3 regions of the Streptomyces sp. NPDC093984 genome follow, and region 2 is predicted to be linked to each of the others. Evidence: riboswitches for the same ligand, from Rfam matches in the RefSeq annotation. Region 2 holds a riboswitch; each other region holds the start of a gene.

Region 1 (3,248 bases), on a different contig from region 2:
GCCTCTTCGCCAGAGTGCTCAGCCCATCGCGGATCAACCTCAGACAGATACTCCGTCATGCCCGCCCCTAACAGTTCGTCCCTAGGGTGTGTGTCGTTCGCACCGTACAGATCCGCCAGGACACTACGTATCGAATCCGTGTCGAAGTTCTACCGGCAAGCGGCTCAGCTGGGGAAGAGGGACAGGTCAAGAGGAGGTCGGGACGCAGCCACAAAGCGCCTTCTAAGCACCGGTCCCAGGGCGTCATGATCTACCGATGGATGAGTATGACTGGCCCACGGGCTCTGAAGCGCCGGCCGCTGAGGCGGTCCAGTCGAGCTGGGCGGTAACCGTCTCGGCCCTGCCTGTAGGAACCCGGATCACCGGCGAGGTCATCGGTCGGCAGCGCTTCGGGGTCTTCATACGTATAGACGGCGTGGCGAACGCCATAGCGCTGGCGGAGATCACGGCCATGCCGCACGGGACGGACCTCCCGGCCCTCGGGGCCTTCGTCAGCGGGGAGGTCCTCTGGCACGCCGCCCACAACTACCAGGTCAAGGTCCGGCTCGATGAGTGGGTGGCAGCCGACGAGTGATCTTCGCTGGGCCGTCCCTGGGCCGTCCGAGGCCGCTCAGCGGCGACCGGTGACGACTACTAACGACAGTCGTAGCGAGCGACAGCCGCAGGTCACCCAATTGGATCTGCGACACTGGTGAGGCCATGCCTAAGCCCGGAGAACTCACTTTCGTCGCGCCGCGCGGTGCCAAGACGCCGCCGCGGCATCTCGCCGACCTCTCGCCCGCCGAGCGCAAGGAGGCGGTCGCCGCGGTCGGTGAGAAGCCGTTCCGCGCCAAGCAGCTCTCGCAGCACTACTTCGCGCGGTTCGCGCACGACCCGGAGCAGTGGACCGACATCCCCGCGCCCTCCCGTGGCAAGCTCCAGGAGGCGCTGCTCCCGGAGCTGATGACGGTCGTCCGGCATCTGGCGACGGACCAGGGGACCACCCGTAAGACGCTGTGGCGGCTGTTCGACGGCACGCTCGTCGAGTCCGTGCTCATGCGCTACCCGGACCGGGTCACCATGTGCATCAGCTCGCAGGCGGGTTGCGGCATGAACTGCCCGTTCTGCGCCACCGGCCAGGCGGGCCTGGACCGCAACCTGTCGACCGCCGAGATCGTGCACCAGATCGTGGACGGCATGCGGGCGCTGCGCGACGGCGAGATCCCCGGCGGCCCGGCGCGGCTGTCCAACATCGTCTTCATGGGCATGGGCGAGCCCCTCGCCAACTACAAGCGCGTCGTGGGTGCGATTCGGGCCCTTACCGATCCCGCGCCGGACGGGCTCGGCCTCTCGCAGCGCGGCATCACCGTCTCCACCGTCGGACTGGTGCCGGCCATCCACCGATTCGCCGACGAGGGCTTCAAGTGCCGTCTCGCCGTCTCCCTGCACGCCCCGGACGACGAGCTGCGCGACACCCTCGTCCCCGTCAACACGCGGTGGAAGGTGCGCGAGGTCCTCGACGCCGGGTTCGACTACGTCGAGAAGTCCGGACGCCGGCTGTCCATCGAGTACGCCCTCATCCGGGACATCAACGACCAGGCGTGGCGCGGTGACCTGCTGGGCCGGCTGCTCAAGGGCAAGCCCGTGCACGTCAACCTGATCCCGCTGAACCCGACGCCCGGCTCGAAGTGGACCGCCTCCCGCCCCGAGGACGAGAAGGCGTTCGTCGAGGCGATCGCCGCCCACGGTGTGCCGGTGACGATCCGGGACACCCGGGGTCAGGAGATCGACGGGGCGTGCGGTCAGCTCGCCGCGACCGAGCGGTAGTCTGAGAGCCGTCAGTCAGTACGTACATCTTCATATTCCGACAGGGGAGCGCCACAGCGCTGAGAGTGCGGTAGCGACCGCAGACCCTCTGAACCTCGCCCAGGTCATTCTGGGTAGGGAGTTCGGTCTTCACTCGAGCTGTTGCGCCCTGCCCGGGACCCTCCGAGGTCCGGGGCAGGGCCGCGTCTCTTCCTGGTCACCCCCAGGAGGAATCCAGTTGAGCATCACCGGTAAGCAGTGGGCGGCCGTGGCCGTCGGACTGGGCATGGTCACGCTGTCCGCGTGCGGATCGTCCGGTTCCGGAAGTGGGAACGGCAGCGGCGGCTCCAAGACCGTGACCCTCGTCAGCCATGACTCGTGGGCCGCCTCCAAGAGCGTCATCGCGGCGTTCGAGAAGGAGTCCGGCTACACCGTCAAGGTCCTCAAGGACGGCGACGCGGGCCAGGCCGTCAACAAGGCGATCCTCACCAAGGACAACCCGCAGGGCGACGTCTTCTTCGGCGTCGACAACACGCTGCTGTCCAGGGCGCTGGACAACGGCCTGTTCCAGCCGTACGAGGCCAAGGGCCTCGACCAGGTCGGCACCCAGTACCAGCTGGACGCGGACAAGCACCGGGTCACGCCCATCGACTACGGCGACATCTGCGTCAACTACGACAAGAAGTACTTCGCCGACCACAAGCTGACCCCGCCGGCGTCCTTCGACGACCTCGTCAAGCCCGAGTACAAGAACCTCCTCGTCACCGAGAACGCCTCCACGTCCTCGCCCGGTCTCGGCTTCCTGCTCGGCACCGCCGCGAAGTACGGCGACGGCGGCTGGCCGGACTACTGGAGGAAGCTCAAGGCCAACGGTGTGAAGGTGGTCGACGGCTGGGAGCAGGCCTACAACGAGGAGTTCTCCGGCTCCGCCGGCGGCAAGAAGGCCAAGGGCGACCGGCCGCTCGTCGTCTCCTACGCCTCCTCGCCGCCCGCCGAGGTCGTCTACGCCGACCCCCGGCCCAAGACCGCGCCGACCGGCGTCGCCACCGGCACCTGCTTCCGCCAGATCGAGTTCGCCGGTCTGCTGACAGGCGCGCACAACACCAAGGGCGGCAAGGCGTTCCTCGACTTCCTGATCAGCAGGAGGTTCCAGGAGGACATGCCGCTCAACATGTTCGTCTACCCGGTGGTCGAGGGAGCGAAGGTGCCCGCGGAGTTCACCGAGTACGGGCCCGCGGCCAAGGATCCCGAGACCATGGCCCCCACGAAGATCGCCGCGAACCGTGACCAGTGGGTCAAGGCGTGGACGTCGCTCGTACTGAAGTGACCCCACGCAGGCGGGGGAACGCGGCGCGGCTCGGGCTGATGGCCCCGCCCGTCGCGTTCTTCGCGGTCTTCTTCGCCTACCCCGTCGCCGCGATCGTCGCGCGCGGTCTGAAGACGGACGGGGCCTGGCGGCTCGG
Region 2 (3,248 bases):
GCTTGGAGACGCTCACCGGGTCCACGACGACCGGTGCCGGCACGTCCGTGAGCAGGTCGGCCACCGCCTGGACCAGCGCGGGCGAGGCGAGCATGCCCGTCTTGACCGCCTGCACGCCGATGTCGTCGACGACGCTGCGGTACTGGGCGCGCACCGCCTCCACGGGCAGCTCCCACGCCCCCTGCACCCCCACGGAGTTCTGCGCCGTGACCGCGGTGATCACGCTCATCCCGTGGGCGCCGAGCGCCAGCATGGTCTTCAGGTCGGCCTGGATCCCGGCGCCGCCGCCGGAGTCGGAGCCGGCGATGGTCAGGACACGGGGCGGCGCGGTCATGCGCGGCCCTCCTCTCGGACGCGCACGCGGCTCTCCTCCCGGAGGCGCAGCGGGGCGTACAGCGCGAGGGCGACCAGGAACGCCACGTAGTAGGAGACGTCGGCGCCGTGCAGCGCGTGGGCGGCCGGGCCCACGTACAGGCCGGTGTCCATGAACGGCACCGCCGCGGCGAAGGCGCCGACGAACGCCAGCAGCGGCGGCCACACGGAGCGCGGCCGGGCGGTCCAGGCGGCGAGGTCGACCGCGGCGCCGCGCCGTGCGAGCCAGTCGACGACGACGATCGCCACGAACCCGGGGATCCAGTAGCTCACGAACAGCAGCACGTTCTGGAAGCGGGCGGTGGTGTTCGCCGCGTGCATCCACAGCACCAGCGGAAAGCCGAGCACCACGGCGAGGGCGGCGGCCAGCGGACGCGGCAGGCGCACCCCGACGGTCTGCAGTGCCAAGGAGCCGCTGTAGTCGTTCATCGCATTGCTGGCGAGCGCCGCCAGCGCCACGGCCAGCAGCCCGAAGGCACCGGCCGCGCCCCCGCCCAGCACATGGTCCACGCCCGCGGCCGTCTGGTCGGTCAGCACCGACGCGCCCCACAGCCCGAGGACCTGCACGGCCACGAAGGACACCACGAGACCGAGCAGCGTGCACCAGAACATCCGGGACCGTGAGGTGCCGCGCGGCAGATAGCGGCTGAAGTCGCTGGCGTACGGCGCCCAGGACAGCGACAGGCTGAGCGCGATGGTGCTGGTCAGCACGAAGGCGCCCACCCGGTCCGCGCCGTGCGCGGTGCCCGTCCAGGCGGGGTGCACGCTGCCCGCCATGCGCAGGGCGATCAGTGCGAAGGCGGCGGCCAGCACGAACGTCATGACGAGTTGCAGCCGGTGGATCGCCTCGTAGCCGAGGACCCCCAGGGGTCCTTGGGCGAGCATCACCACCAGGACGCCCAGCCAGAACGGCCAGCCGGCGAGCCGCGCCAGCGCATCGCCGCCGAACAGCCCGATCAGCGCGTCCCAGGCGATCGAGGACAGCCACTGCAGCACCCCGGGCAGCACCACCGCGCGCCCGAACGCCAGCCGGGCGAGCGGCAGCTGGCCGGCTCCGGTGCGGCTGCCCCAGGTGCTCAGATAGGCGGTGGGCACCGCGCCCAGCACCGTGCCGAGGACGACGGCGGCGAGTGCGGTGGTGAAGTCCAGGCCGAGCGCGATGCCGATGGTCCCGGTGAACACGCCCGTCATGGTCAGATTGGGGGCGAACCACACGGTGAACAGCCGGCCCGCCCCGCCGTAACGATTCGTCTCGGGGACCGGCTCGATGCCGTGGCCCTCGACCCTGAGGTCGCCGGGAGCGGTGGGCATCCGCCCGTCGAAGACGGTGCTCCGGCCGCCTGTGGGCAGCCCGCCCGAGACATGCGCCGATGGCATGAAAGACATCCCTCCGCCAGTACGAACTGGTTCAGGTTCGACGGGTGTGATCTCAGCCCGCAGATGGGGCACCCCGTGTCCGGTACGGCGGCAAGACTAACCCGAGGACGGGAATCGGCCATACGTGAGGGCCGCTGCCGGGTCGGTCAGCGGCCCTCACGAGGTCTTGGTGGCGCGTCAGCGCCGGGTGTAGATGAAGCCGATCTTGTCGACCTCGTCACCGGAGCGCCCGTGGAACCCCGCGATCTGCCAGCCGGAGGGCGCCGTGCGGGTCACGCAGTCGGACGTGGTGGTACCGCCCGCCAGGCTGCGGCCGAGGTTGGTCGTGAACTTCGCGGAGAAGATCCTCGTGCGGCCGTCGTACCGGCCCTCACAGAGCTGCGCGCTTGTCACGTACTCGTCGCTCCCCAGGGTCAGCGAGGATGCCGTGCCGCCGGTGCCGCCGTGCACGAGCGTGGTGCCGCCCGCCAGCGTCACGCCGACCTGGTCGACACGGGAGCCGCTGCGCAGCGAGATGCCGGTCGCCCGGGCGCCGGCCGGGACGCTGTCGATGTCGTCGTAGTAGTCGCCGTGCGGCCCGCCGAACTGGTCGCTGAGCTGGAAGGCGGAGTTGCGCGTCCAGCTGAACGTCGCGGTGATCGGGTCGTGGTCGGAGAGCATCTTGCCGTCGTCGGTGAGGAACTTGGCGTGCTCGTTGTTGTACGCGGTGGCGTTGAGCGAGACGAGTTTGCTGCCCCGGTAGAGGATCTTGTCGACGACCTCGCAGCTGTTGGTGACCGCGTTCTCGTCGCAGAGCAGCGGGTCGCTGCCCTTGGCGGGCGGGGTGCCGCCGCGCACCAGCTTGACCCAGGCGTCGGTGAGGCCGTTCGCAGCGGCGAACTCGGCGATCGTGTCACCCGAGCGCGTGTAGCGGGTGTTGGTGTCGCCCATGACGACGACGGCGTTGCCCGCGGAGTGGGTCTTGATGAAGTCCGTCAGCTGGTTGAGGTTGTCCGCGCGCGAGGCCAGATCGCCGTCGTTCGTCCCGGCGTTGGTGTGCAGGTTGTAGAAGTCGACGTAGACGCCCTCGGCCAGGCGCTCCCGCATGAACGTGAAGCCCTTGGGGGTGAGGCAGTCCCCCGAGTCGTACTGGCACGAGTTCCAGTGCACGCGCTCGAAGTCGTCTGTGTCGTACGGGATACCGGACAGCGTGTTGAGTCCGCTGCCGACGCCGGCGCCGCCGCTGGTGGGCGTGCGGTACGGGTGGGAGTCCGCGGCGTACAGGTACGCGTGGTAGTTGAAGTCCTCCTGGACCTGGACGATGTCGTACGGGCCGAGGCGTGAGCCGATCGTCGTGGTGCTCGACTGGCGCGGTGTCGGGGCGCTGGAGATGCCCTCGGGGAGACCGGCGACGTTGTAGCCGAGCACGCGGAACGTGCCCGAGTCGGCCGCCGTGGCGGTGGGCGCGGTGACCGTGAGTCCGCCGAGCGCGGCGGCGGCCGCCGCGAGGGTGGCGAGGA
Region 3 (3,248 bases), on a different contig from region 2:
CCTGCCAGCAGCAGGCCGCTCATGTCGATACCCGGGTACAGGCCGTGGATCAGGCCGGTGTTGTCGTCGGTGTTGCCGGTCAGCGCTGCCCAGCCGATGAACAGGGAGCCCAGCACACCGATCAGGGACAGGGAGATGAGCGTGCCGAGCACCGCCACCGAGGTGCGTGCCGAGAGCCCGTGGCACATGTAGAGGGCGATCAGCATGATGGCACTGGACCCGACCACGGCCACGAGCAGCGGGTTCGAGCCCTGCAGGATCGCCGGCAGGATGAACAGGCTCAGCACCAGGAAGCTGACGGCCAGGGCGATGAGCGCCATCACGCCGCGCATCCGGCCCACGACCACCACGGCGATGGCGAAGATGCCGGCCAGCAGGGCCATGGGGAGCTTGCGGTTCACATCCGCCACCGAGTACTGCAGGTCCCTGGGGGCGGACGGTTCGTACGCGACAACGACCTTCTCGCCCTGATGCAACTGCCGTGACTGGTCGGGCTGGACGATCTCCGTGAACGTCCGGCCCTGGTCCTTGCCCGTGTCGACGCGCACCGTCGCCTTCTTGCACGTGCCGGTCGACTGCTGCTGGGCCGAGGAGCCCTCGGCCGTGGAGGTGTCGCCGGTCGGGGTGTCACCCGAGGCGTTCACGGACTTGCAGTCCACCTCCACCACCCTGGTGACCGTGGCCTGCTGGGTCTGCCGGTCGAATCCCACGCCGGTGCGCTTGTGCGACGGCACCCCGCCGGGCCACAGCACGACGAGACCGACCACCACGGCTGCCGTGAAGGGGATGAGGATCGCGGCGATCACTCTGCGCAGGTGCCGCGACACGGGGGCCGCCGGGCCATGGCTGTGGCTGTGCGAGTGGCCGTGCCCACTCGGTCCGTGCCCGCCGGGCGCTCCCTGCCCGTGCTCGCCGCTCGGTCCATGGCCATGTGCGTCGCCCGGGTCGTGGCCGTGGCCGTGGCCATGAGGCGGGTCGGGCGGCGGGTACGGGGGCGGATGCTGTGTCGTGGTCACCGAGGCATCATCGCAAGAAGGCGTGAGGCCCACTGTTCAGCTCGCGCAAAGAGACGCTAGCGTGGGGGGACCTTTGCACACGCGGGAGCTCGGAGCACCGGGCTGAGAGGGCGCTGACCTCCGCAGACGCGATGTTTCACGTGGAACATCGGCGGGCGGAAACCGCTGCGTCGACCGCTGAACCTGTTACCGGGTAATGCCGGCGTAGGGAGTAGGTCTCATGACCAACAAGGACGTACGCACGCCTGCCTCCGTTCAAGGCGAACAGTCCCAGGAGGCCGGACAGTCCATCGGCTGGCACAAGGCATACATCGAGGGCTCACGCCCCGACCTGAGGGTGCCGGTCCGTCGGGTGCACCTCACCAACGGGCAGTCGGTCACGCTGTACGACACCTCCGGCCCGTACACCGATCCACTCGTCCAGACCGACGTCCGCAGGGGTCTGACCCCGTTGCGGGAGAACTGGATCACCGCCCGCGGCGACACCGAGGAGTACGCGGGCCGTCCCGTCCGCCCCGAGGACGACGGCATCAAGCACACCTCGCCGCGGGGCGGACTGCGCAACCTCGACGCGGTGTTCCCGGGGCGGCCGCGTCAGCCGCGCCGCAGCCGCGACGGCAAGGCGGTGACGCAACTGGCGTACGCACGCCGCGGGGAGATCACACCGGAGATGGAGTTCGTCGCCCTCCGGGAGAACGTGTCCCCGGAGGTGGTACGCGAGGAGATCGCGGCAGGCCGTGCGGTCCTCCCGGCCAACGTCAACCACCCCGAGATCGAGCCGATGATCATCGGCAAGCGGTTCCTGGTGAAGGTCAACGCCAACATCGGCAACTCCGCCGTGACCTCCTCCATCGAGGAGGAGGTCGAGAAGATGACCTGGGCGACCCGCTGGGGCGCCGACACGGTCATGGACCTGTCCACCGGCCGCAACATTCACACCACGCGCGAGTGGGTGCTGCGCAACTCCCCCGTGCCGATCGGCACGGTGCCGCTCTATCAGGCCCTCGAGAAGGTCGACGGGAAGGCCGAGGAACTGACCTGGGAGATCTACAAGGACACGGTCATCGAGCAGGCCGAGCAGGGCGTGGACTACATGACGGTGCACGCGGGGGTGCGTCTGCCGTACGTACCGCTGACCGCGAACCGCAAGACCGGCATCGTCTCGCGTGGCGGTTCGATCATGGCGGCGTGGTGCCTCGCCCACCACAAGGAGTCGTTCCTGTATGAGAATTTCGAAGAATTGTGCGAAATCCTCGCGGCCTACGACGTCACGTACTCGCTGGGCGACGGCCTCAGGCCCGGCTCCATCGCGGACGCCAACGACGAGGCACAGTTCGCGGAACTGCGCACGCTCGGGGAACTCGGCCGCATCGCCAGGCGTTTCAACGTACAGACCATGATCGAGGGCCCGGGACACGTCCCGATGCACAAGATCAAGGAGAACATCGACCTTCAGCAGGAGATCTGCGACGAAGCTCCGTTCTACACGCTCGGGCCGCTGACGACGGACATCGCGCCTGCGTACGACCACATCACCTCCGGCATCGGCGCCGCGATGATCGCCTGGTGGGGCACGGCCATGCTCTGCTACGTCACCCCCAAGGAGCACTTGGGCCTGCCCAACCGCGACGACGTCAAGGCCGGTGTGATCACCTACAAGATCGCCGCCCATGCGGCCGACCTCGCCAAGGGGCATCCGGGTGCGCAGGCGTGGGACGACGCGCTGTCCGACGCGCGCTTCGAGTTCCGCTGGGAGGACCAGTTCAACCTGGCCCTCGACCCGGACACGGCCCGCGACTTCCACGACGAGACCCTCCCGGCGGAGCCGGCCAAGACGGCCCACTTCTGCTCGATGTGCGGTCCGAAGTTCTGCTCGATGAAGATCTCCCAGGACATCCGCCGCGAACATGGCGGTAGCCGGGAGGAGATCGAGGAGGGCATGGCCCAGAAGTCGAAGGAGTTCGCGGAGGCGGGGAACAGGGTGTACCTGCCGATCGCCGACTGACACGGGGCCGAGCGGGGCGCTGACCCGGGACGCCACAGAGGCTGTTGCGGGGCAGCGTCTTGTCCTCGCCCTCGCAGGGGTCGACGCCGTGCAGGGCGCGGGACGGCCCGCGCCGAGTGAGAAGTGCGGGCCCGGCTTGGGTGGAGCAGTCCGGGCCCACATCTTCGGGTGACGGTCCGATGGTGGGCGTTCCGGCTGGGGACTCGTGTGGACCCGGCCGGTCGTCG

Evidence for each region. Region 2 has a riboswitch for thiamine pyrophosphate ahead of ACIRC0_RS02830 (purine-cytosine permease family protein). Riboswitches for the same ligand answer to the same signal wherever they lie in the genome.
Region 1: another riboswitch for thiamine pyrophosphate. It lies ahead of ACIRC0_RS29550 (thiamine ABC transporter substrate binding subunit); the one in region 2 lies ahead of ACIRC0_RS02830 (purine-cytosine permease family protein).
Region 3: another riboswitch for thiamine pyrophosphate. It lies ahead of thiC (phosphomethylpyrimidine synthase ThiC); the one in region 2 lies ahead of ACIRC0_RS02830 (purine-cytosine permease family protein).

Annotation. Positions count from the first base shown of each region.
Region 1 covers NZ_JBIWIM010000010.1:38,372-41,619, reverse strand. Annotated here, with positions in the region: gene ACIRC0_RS29565 (DUF6416 domain-containing protein) at 1-59, opposite strand, end outside; gene ACIRC0_RS29560 (hypothetical protein) at 257-574, shown strand; gene rlmN (23S rRNA (adenine(2503)-C(2))-methyltransferase RlmN) at 700-1,806, shown strand; TPP riboswitch at 1,839-1,944, shown strand; gene ACIRC0_RS29550 (thiamine ABC transporter substrate binding subunit) at 2,072-3,112, shown strand; gene ACIRC0_RS29545 (ABC transporter permease) at 3,088-3,248, shown strand, end outside.
Region 2 covers NZ_JBIWIM010000001.1:600,304-603,551, reverse strand. Annotated here, with positions in the region: gene thiD (bifunctional hydroxymethylpyrimidine kinase/phosphomethylpyrimidine kinase) at 1-334, opposite strand, end outside; gene ACIRC0_RS02830 (purine-cytosine permease family protein) at 331-1,749, opposite strand; TPP riboswitch at 1,741-1,835, opposite strand; gene ACIRC0_RS02825 (jacalin-like lectin) at 1,927-3,248, opposite strand, start outside.
Region 3 covers NZ_JBIWIM010000004.1:579,777-583,024, forward strand. Annotated here, with positions in the region: gene ACIRC0_RS18635 (YibE/F family protein) at 1-1,016, opposite strand, end outside; TPP riboswitch at 1,088-1,244, shown strand; gene thiC (phosphomethylpyrimidine synthase ThiC) at 1,237-3,021, shown strand.